DNA from 2 places in the Secundilactobacillus sp. MJ173 genome. Region 1 is predicted to be linked to the other one. Evidence: riboswitches for the same ligand, from Rfam matches in the RefSeq annotation. Region 1 holds a riboswitch; the other holds the start of a gene.
The links. A riboswitch is a leader RNA that binds a small molecule or an ion and turns the genes downstream of it on or off. The one in region 1 is predicted to bind thiamine pyrophosphate.
Positions count from the first base shown of each region.

Region 2: another riboswitch for thiamine pyrophosphate. It lies ahead of cytX (putative hydroxymethylpyrimidine transporter CytX); the one in region 1 lies ahead of thiS (sulfur carrier protein ThiS).

Region 1 covers NZ_BAAKGN010000013.1:58,077-63,380, forward strand. Annotated here, with positions in the region: gene AC6H04_RS02065 (M20 family metallo-hydrolase) at 1-462, opposite strand, end outside; gene AC6H04_RS02070 (thiazole synthase) at 459-1,229, opposite strand; gene thiF (sulfur carrier protein ThiS adenylyltransferase ThiF) at 1,241-1,882, opposite strand; gene thiS (sulfur carrier protein ThiS) at 1,896-2,096, opposite strand; TPP riboswitch at 2,209-2,298, opposite strand; gene thiE (thiamine phosphate synthase) at 2,460-3,092, shown strand; gene AC6H04_RS02090 (flavodoxin family protein) at 3,164-3,925, opposite strand; gene AC6H04_RS02095 (RNA-guided endonuclease InsQ/TnpB family protein) at 4,079-5,257, opposite strand.
Region 2 covers NZ_BAAKGN010000038.1:43,022-48,325, forward strand. Annotated here, with positions in the region: gene AC6H04_RS06405 (FAD:protein FMN transferase) at 1-181, shown strand, start outside; gene thiW (energy coupling factor transporter S component ThiW) at 416-922, opposite strand; gene cytX (putative hydroxymethylpyrimidine transporter CytX) at 965-2,149, opposite strand; TPP riboswitch at 2,226-2,323, opposite strand; gene rpsN (30S ribosomal protein S14) at 2,545-2,814, shown strand; gene AC6H04_RS06425 (putative metal homeostasis protein) at 2,834-2,956, shown strand; gene AC6H04_RS06430 (hypothetical protein) at 3,041-3,850, opposite strand; gene AC6H04_RS06435 (class I SAM-dependent methyltransferase) at 4,078-5,286, opposite strand.

The sequences.
Region 1 (5,304 bases):
ACCGCCAGCATCGATTAACGCGGTCACTGATTGGTGAAGCGCATAGTATTTAGAACCGCTGAAGGTGGTGTTGAAGCGGCTACCTTCTTCTTCGCTAAAAGAAATGAGACGCAGGGTGTGCTGCGGTGTCCCCAGCCGATTTTTCAGTGCATTAATGGCTTGAAGGCCACCGAGCACGCCGTATAACCCGTCATATTTACCACCGTCAATGACGGTATCCATATGCGAACCAGTCGCAATCACTTGATCATCTTTACCGGGTAAGTCTAAGTAGACGTTGCCGTAGTTATCCACCATGGTGGTAAGACCGATTTGCTGACCGAAGTGGATCAAAGCCGACTGTGCGGCTATCCAGTTGGATGAATAGACCAAACGATTTTGACCAGTAGTGTGGTTAGAAAGCTGAATGATTTGCTGAAATCGGCGTTCAAAAGTCAGCCACTCATTAGTTTCACGAATCATTTGCTTAAGCCAGTTAACGGAGAAGAAGCGACCGCACCACGTTCAATAATGCGACCAGGACCGGCCAGATAGGCTTTTCGGCCAGCTTCAACACCGAGGCGAAAGGCCTCTGCCATGAGTGGAATATTTTGCGCGGTGGCCATAGAGGTGTTAGCCATGATGGCGTCAGCACCCATTTCCATCGCTGCGGCTGCTTCGCTAGGACGGCCAATCCCGGCATCAATAATCACCGGCACATCAATTTCATCAATCAAGATTTGAATCAGATCTTTGGTTGCTAAACCTTTATTAGTACCGATTGGAGCGGCTAATGGCATCACGGTGGCAGCTCCGGCATCCACTAACTGGCGAGCAACGTTTAGATCGGGCAGGACGTAGGGCATGACGATGAATCCTTCATTGGCCAATACTTCTGTGGCTTTGACGGTTTCGTTGTTGTCTGGCATCAAGTATTTTTTATCCGGGACAACTTCCAGTTTAATAAAGTTACTGCCACTGAGCTCTCGGGCTAAACGGGCGGTACGAATGGCTTCTTCAGCGTTGGTTGATCCTGAAGTGTTCGGCAAAATGGTAATCCCTTCAGGAATGTAGTTGAGAATATTTTCCTCGGCTGAATCCGTCCGACGTAACGCCATGGTGATGATCTGGGCCTTAGCCTGGTTGATGGCTGAATCAATCAGGTCATAAGAATATTTGCCGGATCCGAGAATGAAACGTGAGGTGAATGTGTGACCACCAATGGTGAGTAAATCTGCATCTTCAGACATGCTATTTCCTCCTAAATATTAGTTTCTCCTAAAATTAAACGGGTAATCATATTGGCTTCATGGCCGGCTGCAATCATGACTCGCGGTGCCATGAGCCCCTCTGCACCAGTAGTCGTGCCATCACCAGCAATGTAGAGGTTAGGGCGAACCTGCTTGGTTGTAATTGAGTTAGAACTGTGCGTGCCGGCCATCCCGGTAGCCATGACCATGGGTTTGTCAGGGAAAAATTCACTGGCAGCATCTAATAGCATGGCTTTGGCACTGGGATTGTCAAAGGCTTCACAGATAATATCGGCATCGGCAAAGAGTTCTGCTACGTTGTCATGGTCCACTTTTTGAACCAGCGTATCGATGGTGACGAAGGGGTTGAATTCTTGCAGATTTTGCTTAAGGGCAGTCACTTTATCCATGCCCACTTGGCTGAGTTTAAACTGCTGCCGGTTTAAATTACTCAGTTCAACCTGGTCGAAATCAATCAACGTTAAATGGCCGACACCGATACGAGCTAGTGCGATGGCGATGTTGGAGCCCAAACCGCCAGCGCCGGCGATGGTGACGTGGGCGGCGGTTAGACGGTCGGTGGAGTTAGCCACGTTACGGTCTTTCATCCCCTGATAAACATCCTCGATGGCCATTCCTTGAATGGTTGGCATAAGCAATCCCTCCTTAGCGTCCGCCGCCGACAAACGAAATCAGCTCCAGTTTGTCGTTTGGTTTAATCAACGTCTGCTCGTATTCAGGACGGTGGATAATCGTCCCGTTTAACTCCACGACAATGTTGTCGATGGGTGCTTCGCGTTGTTGTAAAAATGTGAGTAGGTTTTTGCCAGCAGCTTCCGCTAATGGCTCGCCGTTTACTGTAACCATAAAAAAGCCCCTTTCCGTTTGTCTACGAGGAAGGGGTTACATCAAGTCGAATTCTCAAAGCTATCCTGCATGAAAAAAGACCTTTCACGCAGGAAGGTCTTTGGACTGATAAATTCAGTAAAAGTTGTCTTCCTTCGGTAGTACAAACTACATCAGGTTCGATGGGTTTAATCTCAGCCAATTGGCACCCCAGACGAACTAACGTTATTTAATTTTTAGTTTGAGTCAGTTAAACGACTCATTGGTTATATTTATAAGCTAGAACATTGTGGAAGTCAAGCAAGAATATTCACGTGACAACTCAGAAAAATTTCGGTAGACTGTTGGCGAGAATTAAAAGTTCAGTCAATCTGGAGGCAAATAATGGAGATCAGTAAGCGACCACTTTACTTAGTTACCGATGCATTAGATTATTCCCAAGCAACGTTTTTAAACCGAATCGACGCTGCGTGTCAGGGTGGGGTAGACCTTGTTCAATTGCGCGAAAAAGACCTGACCAGCCTGCAGTATTTTCAGCGGGCGTACGCGGTCAAACAGATAACGGATAAGTACCGTATTCCACTGTTGATCGATGACCGGCTGGATATTGTTCAAGCGGTGGGAGCAGCAGGGGTTCATCTGGGTCAAAAAGATTTACCCGTTGACGTGGCACGACAGATATTAGGACCGGATGCCATCATTGGTGCGACCGCCAAAACGATGAATCAAGCTCGGTTAGCGGTTGAACAAGGCGCTGATTATCTGGGAGTAGGAGCAATTTTTCCTACAACCACCCACGTTGAAACCGTTCGAACCAGCGTTGATACGCTGAGGGCTATCAAGCAAGCAGTGGATATTCCGGTGTATGCGATTGGGGGGTTAAATGCCGATAACGTGGAGACGGTGAAGCCAGCTGGCGTTGATGGTGTGGCAGTTGTCTCAGCGATTATGAAAGCCGCTGATCCTTTAAAAGCGACTCAAAAATTACGGCGAAAGGTGATTGAAGTGACAAATTAAAAACGCTCATTGCAAAAAAAGAGCGTTTATTTGTAATATACAATTTTGATTATTGCTATATACAATATCTATTAACGTCGGCGATGTTTCACAATGGTAAAGAAATGCAAGATACTGGCTAGCAACACAAAGAAAATGACCACAAAGCTGACATAGATCAGCCAAAATTCACTAGCAGAAATCAAGTGAAATAAAAACTGGATGCCCATCGTTAAAAAGGCCATTACAGCAACCATGCAGAACAGTTCAATATAACGTTTCAATGTATTGTCATCTCGTTTCGGTTTAGTGATTAATTTGGTTCCCAATCGTTTACATTCAGCGAGTTTGGCAGCCGGAACCTGTTTCATGAACAGGGTGCCTGGCAAGACCAATTCGTTGATTTTAATGAGCCCTGCAGCAGACATAATTTTATCAATGGTACGAAAAGTGTTATCTGTGATACCAGAGACAAAGTTTTCAACTGTTCCGGCATAACAGCTGGTAATGCTCAGATAGTGTTTATTTTTGAACCGGTCTGGATGCGTACCCCCTTTATGATCAAAACGCACCAACCGGCCACGCATGCAATCGAGAAAATCCTTCATTCTACCGGCTAGGCCACCCCAGTATGTCGGTGCAGCGAATACCCAGACATCGCTTTCTAACAACTTGTCAGTGAGCTGGTCTAAAACTGGGTCGCGATGTTTCCCCTGATCAGGGTGGAATGGGTAGTCCTCCAAGTAAATCGTTTCCGTGACGTGGGGTGCCGGCACACTGTTTAAAACGGTGTTCAGCATGGTGGCAGTTAAGCCGTTTTGCCTGTGAGCTCCAAGAATCCCAAGTATTTTCAAAATAGTCCCCTGCTACTGATAACTTATAAAAAGTTATAGATTTTTCTTGCTTCTTCCTATCCTGCCTTGCACAAAACTCGCTAATACAGTTGATATGATAGTCCACAAGCGTTAATTCCCGGCTAGCCACCGGTACATTCTTTGAAGCCCGTTTTAGTAGGCTAGTTCAAAGTTTTCAGTATCCCTGATATTCAGGGCCGCATTAATATCACGATCGGCAGTATAATTACATTTAGGACATTGATAGGTTCGCTCACTTAGCTTTAAATCAACTTTCTTATAGCCACATTGATGGCATAACTTAGAAGTTGGTTCAAAACGGTGGGCCAAGTGCACTGGAATTCCTAACTGCTGGCATTTAGAAACTAATTTGATTCTAAAATTATAAAACCCTTGGTAACTAACAGCTTTAGCTAAATGCCGGTTTTTCATCATACCTCTAACATTCAAGTCTTCTAAGGCTACCCACTGCGGTTTGGTTCTCACTACAGCAGCAATAATCTTATTTTGATAATCTACCTGAATGTTGGTTAATCGTTGATATAAGCGTTGCACCTTCCGCTGAGTTTTAGCTAGATTAAAATCAGTAGCAGATTTCCCTTCTTTCTGTCTTCTAGCTTTCAGTGCATGATACTGACGGGACATTTTTCTTTGCAGGCGTCTAAGGCGTTTTCTGATGTATCTTACGCGACTGCTTTTATTCTGATTATGATACAGAGTACCATCATTTAAGATGGCAAATTCTTTTAGACCAAGATCAATACCAATTGGTTCGCCAGTCAGTGCTGACTTTGGCAGTTCAGCCTGTTCCACTAAACAGGTCAGGTAATACCGACCAGCCTTAATTTTAATCCGGCCTTGTTTGATAACGAAATGTTCTGAGTCTGTCGGAATGTAGCCCAACTCTTTCAAACGAACCCAGCCAAGCTTCGGTAACTTAATCCGGTGACGTTCGCAGGCAATCACTTGCGTATTACTGTTTTTAACAAAGTAGTAACTGCCTTGACCGCGCTTAAACGAACGCCAATGTGGGAAAACATTCAGCTTCTTAAAAAAACGCTTCATGGCAGTATCCGCATCAATAAAGGCCTGTTTAACCGATTTGGCATATAAATCCTTGATCCATATATCATCAGGGTTAGCTTCTAGATATTCATGGTTAAACCACTTACTAAAAGCGTAAGCATTTAAGTAGCAATAGCCCATTTCGTAGCGTTGCTGATTGATATCCAAAAACAGGTTGTAGGCCCAGCGACTGCCACCAATATGACAATCAATCTGCCAAGCCTGTTTTTCAGTCGGCTTAATTTCGACTTTATAGGTGAGTAACATCAGTTATTCCGCCTTATTGAATTTAATCACCAAGGTGAGGTGTCCCA
Region 2 (5,304 bases), on a different contig from region 1:
CATTGACGGCGATATTTGGACCACTGAAGCCTTCTATCAAGATATCAATAAAGGGATCCCGTTAATTGAAAAACAGCCAGGACTAGACGCAATCTTTGTCACCCGTGACTTCAAGGTAGCTATCACTTCCGGTTTGAAAGACCACTTTGCATTAACGGACGATCAATACCAGATTATTTAGCGAATGAGAGTGTGACACAACTCGGTAGATTCCAGAATTTAACGCAAAAAACCGTATTCCGTCGAACTTTGTCGGAATACGGTTTTTTGCGTTAAATGGCCGGAATCTGAGTTGTGGCGCAGGTTTAGACTAGATTAAAGTATTGAACAAAAGCAAACTTTAAATTGTCTTTAAGTCAAGAAACCAAATGAAATTTTTACCAATATAGACTTATGGCACAACCTCATTTTAATACTACTTACTCAGCCTATTCATCTGTGGCTGAATCACCGTGGACCAAATACTCTTCAATAACACATAAGCAATCACCGCACCAACCAGTGCACTAAGGAAGAAACTTGGCACAAATAGCCAAAGTGCACCCTTCGCCCCTAATAGCAGTGCTGCAATTGGGTAAGCAACTATCGCACCTATGATACCAGTCCCAATCAATTCGCCAAACACTGCTGCAATCAGCCTTTTAGTGTATCTGAATAGCAAACCGCTTAAAAAAGCACCGAACATGCTACCAGGAAAAGCTAGAATCGTACCAGTCCCCAGCAAATTACGAATTAAGGACGTTAAAAACGCCTGTGTCATTGCCCACCAAGGTCCTAATAAGGCCCCAGATACAACGTTGATTAAGTGTTGCATTGGCGCAACTTTGGCTACACCCACTGTAAATTCAAATAAACTGCCACCGATTACACCTAATGCCACAAGAACCGAAGTTAGGGTTAAATAATAAACTCTTTTATTCATGCGTTTGCTCCTCTCTATTCTCCTGCATAGTCAGCCACTTACCTAATCCGTCATCAACGGGTACTTTTTGGTGACCACCCCTGTCAGATAAACGCCTAATACTAGCACTAGTAGCAAGAAGAAGGTCGTCCCCAAAAAGAAGTCCAACTTCTGCAACCACGAATAACCAACAACGCCGATTAGCCACCATAAAAAGTTTAATGGTAATGAAAGTCGTTGATGCATCAAGAAGACGCTGACAAATAAGATGGCAAATAGCGGTGTGAATACCGCCCCGATAGCGTATAAAAAGTTCTGGTAGTATGCCATTGAAACAAACAGTGCAATCAGTAAACCTAACACCGTAATCCCAATCGCAATCAAATTAACTGCTTTAGTCTTTACCAAATTAGCGATATTAGTAGCTGCCGAATAGGCATCCATGAAGGTCGTGGTTACCGTTGAAAAAACGATCACTAGCAGAGCAATCATCCCCATACTGGAATGCGAAAGCACGGTTGTAAAATTAGATTGGCCGGTTAAAATCACCGTGAAAAGTCCCAGTGAAAACATGGCCACACTGGCAATAAAGTAGCCGCTCACACTGGCCATACTGGTGCGAAACGGTCGATCGGTATGCTGAGTGTAATCGCCAATCAGTGGCAACCAGGAAAGTGCCATGGTCACGTTAAGTTCAACTGCACTGCCAAAACTCAATGGCGCGAGATCGGTACTATTTTGCAAGCGGCCCTCCTTCATAATGGTCCACAGCATCAGGATCATGCCAATGGCTAGTAAGACAACGATGACGTTATTCACTTTGAAAAGCCAGTCGTGATCCATTAATAGCCAAACCACGATCAACACCGCCACGATGAGTGACATCACCAATACTGATTGATAGTTGAACAACGCCTTTGATAGCCCATTCATCGCCTGTTGAGCATTGACGATCATTACCGCCGTCCACCCTAGTAACTGCAGCGCATTTAGCATTGAAAACAGCCCAACGCCCTGTTGCCCAAAAACCGTCTTAGTGGCTTGGATTGCCGTCCTATTCTGCTGAGCTGATAGATAACCAGCAGGTAGCAGAAAAACAAAACAGCCAATCACGTGCCCAACTAAGATCGCTAGCAAGCCGCTTTTCCAACCTAATGGTGCAATGAGTGTCCCGGTCACAATCTCAGCGATTGAAATCGCCGCACCCATCCAAAGCAGAAATAGCCCGCTTGGTTTCGTATTTCCCATTAAAAGCCCCTCTTCCAATAAAAAAGGTCCTTCAGCCGCAGTTAGTTCCGCGCACTGAAAGACCATCATTGTATATTGATGTTCACGTACACTTTCCTTCGCAAGTATTAACTATACAGGTTCGAAGGGACTAGATTCATCTATCTCAGCCATATGGCGCCCCTAGTGCATTTAATTTTCAGTTATTATTTTAGCACACTTCTCATTAATACGCGTGAATCGTAAAGCGTAATTATTACAGTTTAATTAAATCAAGTCTAATTAGTGGTAATTCGAATTGATTATTGGTAAATTATTACCATTGTTGTGACGGCATCAAATACTACTAACACCATTGACCTGGCAATTACTTAATGAATTTGTTGCACTAATATCACTAAGTCATTGGAGGAAACATGGCAAAAAAATCAAAGATTGCAAAGTATAACAAGCAACGTGAACTCATCGCAAAGTATGCCACTATTCGGCGTGAACTAAAGGCGCAAGGCGACTACGAAGCCTTGGCCCACCTGCCAAAGGACTCTAATCCTAATCGGCTACGTAACCGGGACGGATTAGACGGACGGCCACGCGGTTACATGCGCAAGTTCAATATGTCCCGTTTGAATTTCCGGAAATACGCTCACCTTGGTCAAATTCCTGGTGTCCGTAAGGCCTCATGGTAAAGTTATAAGGAGATCAATCATGGAAAAGACTGATATGGCTAGCGCTTACCGGCGACTTAAGAGTCCCAGTTTGAAGACCCGTAAACGGGCGATGAAAATCATCCGCGACGCTAAGCGTAATGCCGCTAATACGAAAAAGTAATTTTAAGCCTAAACAGGTTAAAAAGCGCCTTAGAATTGAAAGCTGACTTTATCAGCCAAATTCTAAGGGGCTTTTTTAATTTGATTAGCTTGGCACTACTTTAAAGTGAATCAGACTCCGGTCGTCAAATGAGCGATTGCCAGACACAGTACCCTTAGTTGACCGGTATTCATGGCTGCAAGTGGGATCATTTTGCAAAACCTCTCGTAGACTTGCCTCCGACTCAGCCAAATTACCTGCTGCTTTAGGATAGCCGTCACTCGCTAACACGATTTGGTGCTCCGCGTTTGATAGTGGGTAGACCTTTAACAGTGAATCTGGGATGGGCTGGCCGTTAAAGATCGCATAACCCCACTCGCTATCAGCTACATTAGCAAATTGAGTCGCCTTTAAAATCCACGGCAAAATAGCTGTACGACCGGGATCCGACTGCTTATCATCAGGGGATAGCCGCAGAACCAAACTGCGCATATTCGATAAAACCAAGTCACTTGGCTTGGGATTAGTTAGCAGCTGACCATCTAGATTAATTTGCGCATCACCAACCTGCCACAGTTCATTACGAAAACGAGAATAAACCACGGCAACGGCTTGCAGCCCCTGGCTATCACGATCAACTGGAAAATCAATTTGATGATAAAAAGTGACGAATGCTTGATTTACTCGCTCTATCAGCACTGACAACGTGGCGTTTTTAGGCAACCGTTCTACAACGCCAGCAATCATGGTAGACGCTATTTTTCCAGTTGTCTTACCCTGGTACTGAAACTTCGATTTACTGGTGACACCGTCAACGATGGCAATAAAATCAGGCGTATTGACGATGGTATCCTCACATTTTTCATCGTTCACTTTGCCTTGAACAAACGCTTCTAAGACTTGCACTGATACCAAAATAACACCTCCAACGATAGGTTCTATCACTATCATAGCGAGTTAAAGATAATTCTGTAAAATATTACACCCTAATTCGGTAATTTTACTAGTCGAATCGCGCCCTGAAACTCAGATTTCAGAATATAATACCTAAAAACGCCACCCCGATAAGAACCATCGGAATGACGTTTTTAAGTGCTATATTCTGGAATTTACCGAGCCTCGTCGCACACTCATTCCAGGATCTAACCGAGTTGCTTCACACCCGTTTTTTCTTTATCAGCATCATACATATACTGACGGGTCATTGGTAGGCCAGTACCACTTGGTGCTTTAACCAATAGGTATTGCATGACATCAATGTTGCCACCTTCAAATGAACCTGCGCAAGCTTGTAAATACATGCCCCACATGCGGGCAAATTCTTTACCATACTTTTCAACAGTCTTATCTTCAACCTTCTGGTAGTTTTCGTACCACATTTCAAGGGTCTTTTGATAATGACGACGTAATGGTTCAAGGTCGGAAAATTGTAACTTAGCATCCATAATGTGCTTTAAGTTTTCAGCAACGTTAGGAATGTAACCACCAGGGAAAACGTACTTGGTGATAAACGGATCAACTCCAGCGCCTTCGTGTTGGCCGGTGATACCGTGAATCAAAGCACGGCCATTAGGCTTCATGAAGTCGGCAACCTTTTGGAAGTACAAGCCAAGGTTTTCCTTACCAACGTGTTCGAACATCCCAACAGAAGTGACGTAATCAAATTGATCATTCACTTCACGGTAGTCTTCTAGTAACACGTCAACCTTGCCTTCAAGGTGGCGTTCTTTGATTTGTTGCTGCGTGTAATCATATTGTTCCTGACTAAGGGTGATCCCAGTAGCATGCAAACCATATTCTTCAGCAGCGACAAATAACAACGTACCCCAGCCGCTACCAATATCCAATAAACGTTTGCCAGGTTCTGGTTGTAGTTTATTCAAAATATGGTGTACCTTGTTCATCTGTGCTTCTTCTAAAGTATCATCATCGTGCTCAAAATAAGCGCATGAGTAAGTCATGGTCTTATCTAACCACATCTCATAAAAGTCATTACCAATGTCGTAGTGGCTTTGGATGTCTTTTTGACTGTTCTTTTCGGAATGTGAACGTTTTGGAAAATGCTTGATAAATGGATTATTGGTCAAAAAACTATGATCAGTACGGAATGCCGAAGCAACCAACTCTTCAATGCTGCCATCAATCTCAATGGCACCCTTCATATAGTCTTCAGCTAATGTCAATGTTGGCTCGTCAGTGAAGCTCTTTAAAGGAAGTTCTTCATTAAATTGGATTTTAACGACTGGTTCGCCGTCACCATAGGTTTCCTCTTTACCATCCCAATAGGTTACTGAAACTGGAATATCAAATGCATGGCTCAATAACTGTCGATACACGGTTTTTTCTAACACGTAACTGCCTTCTCTCTT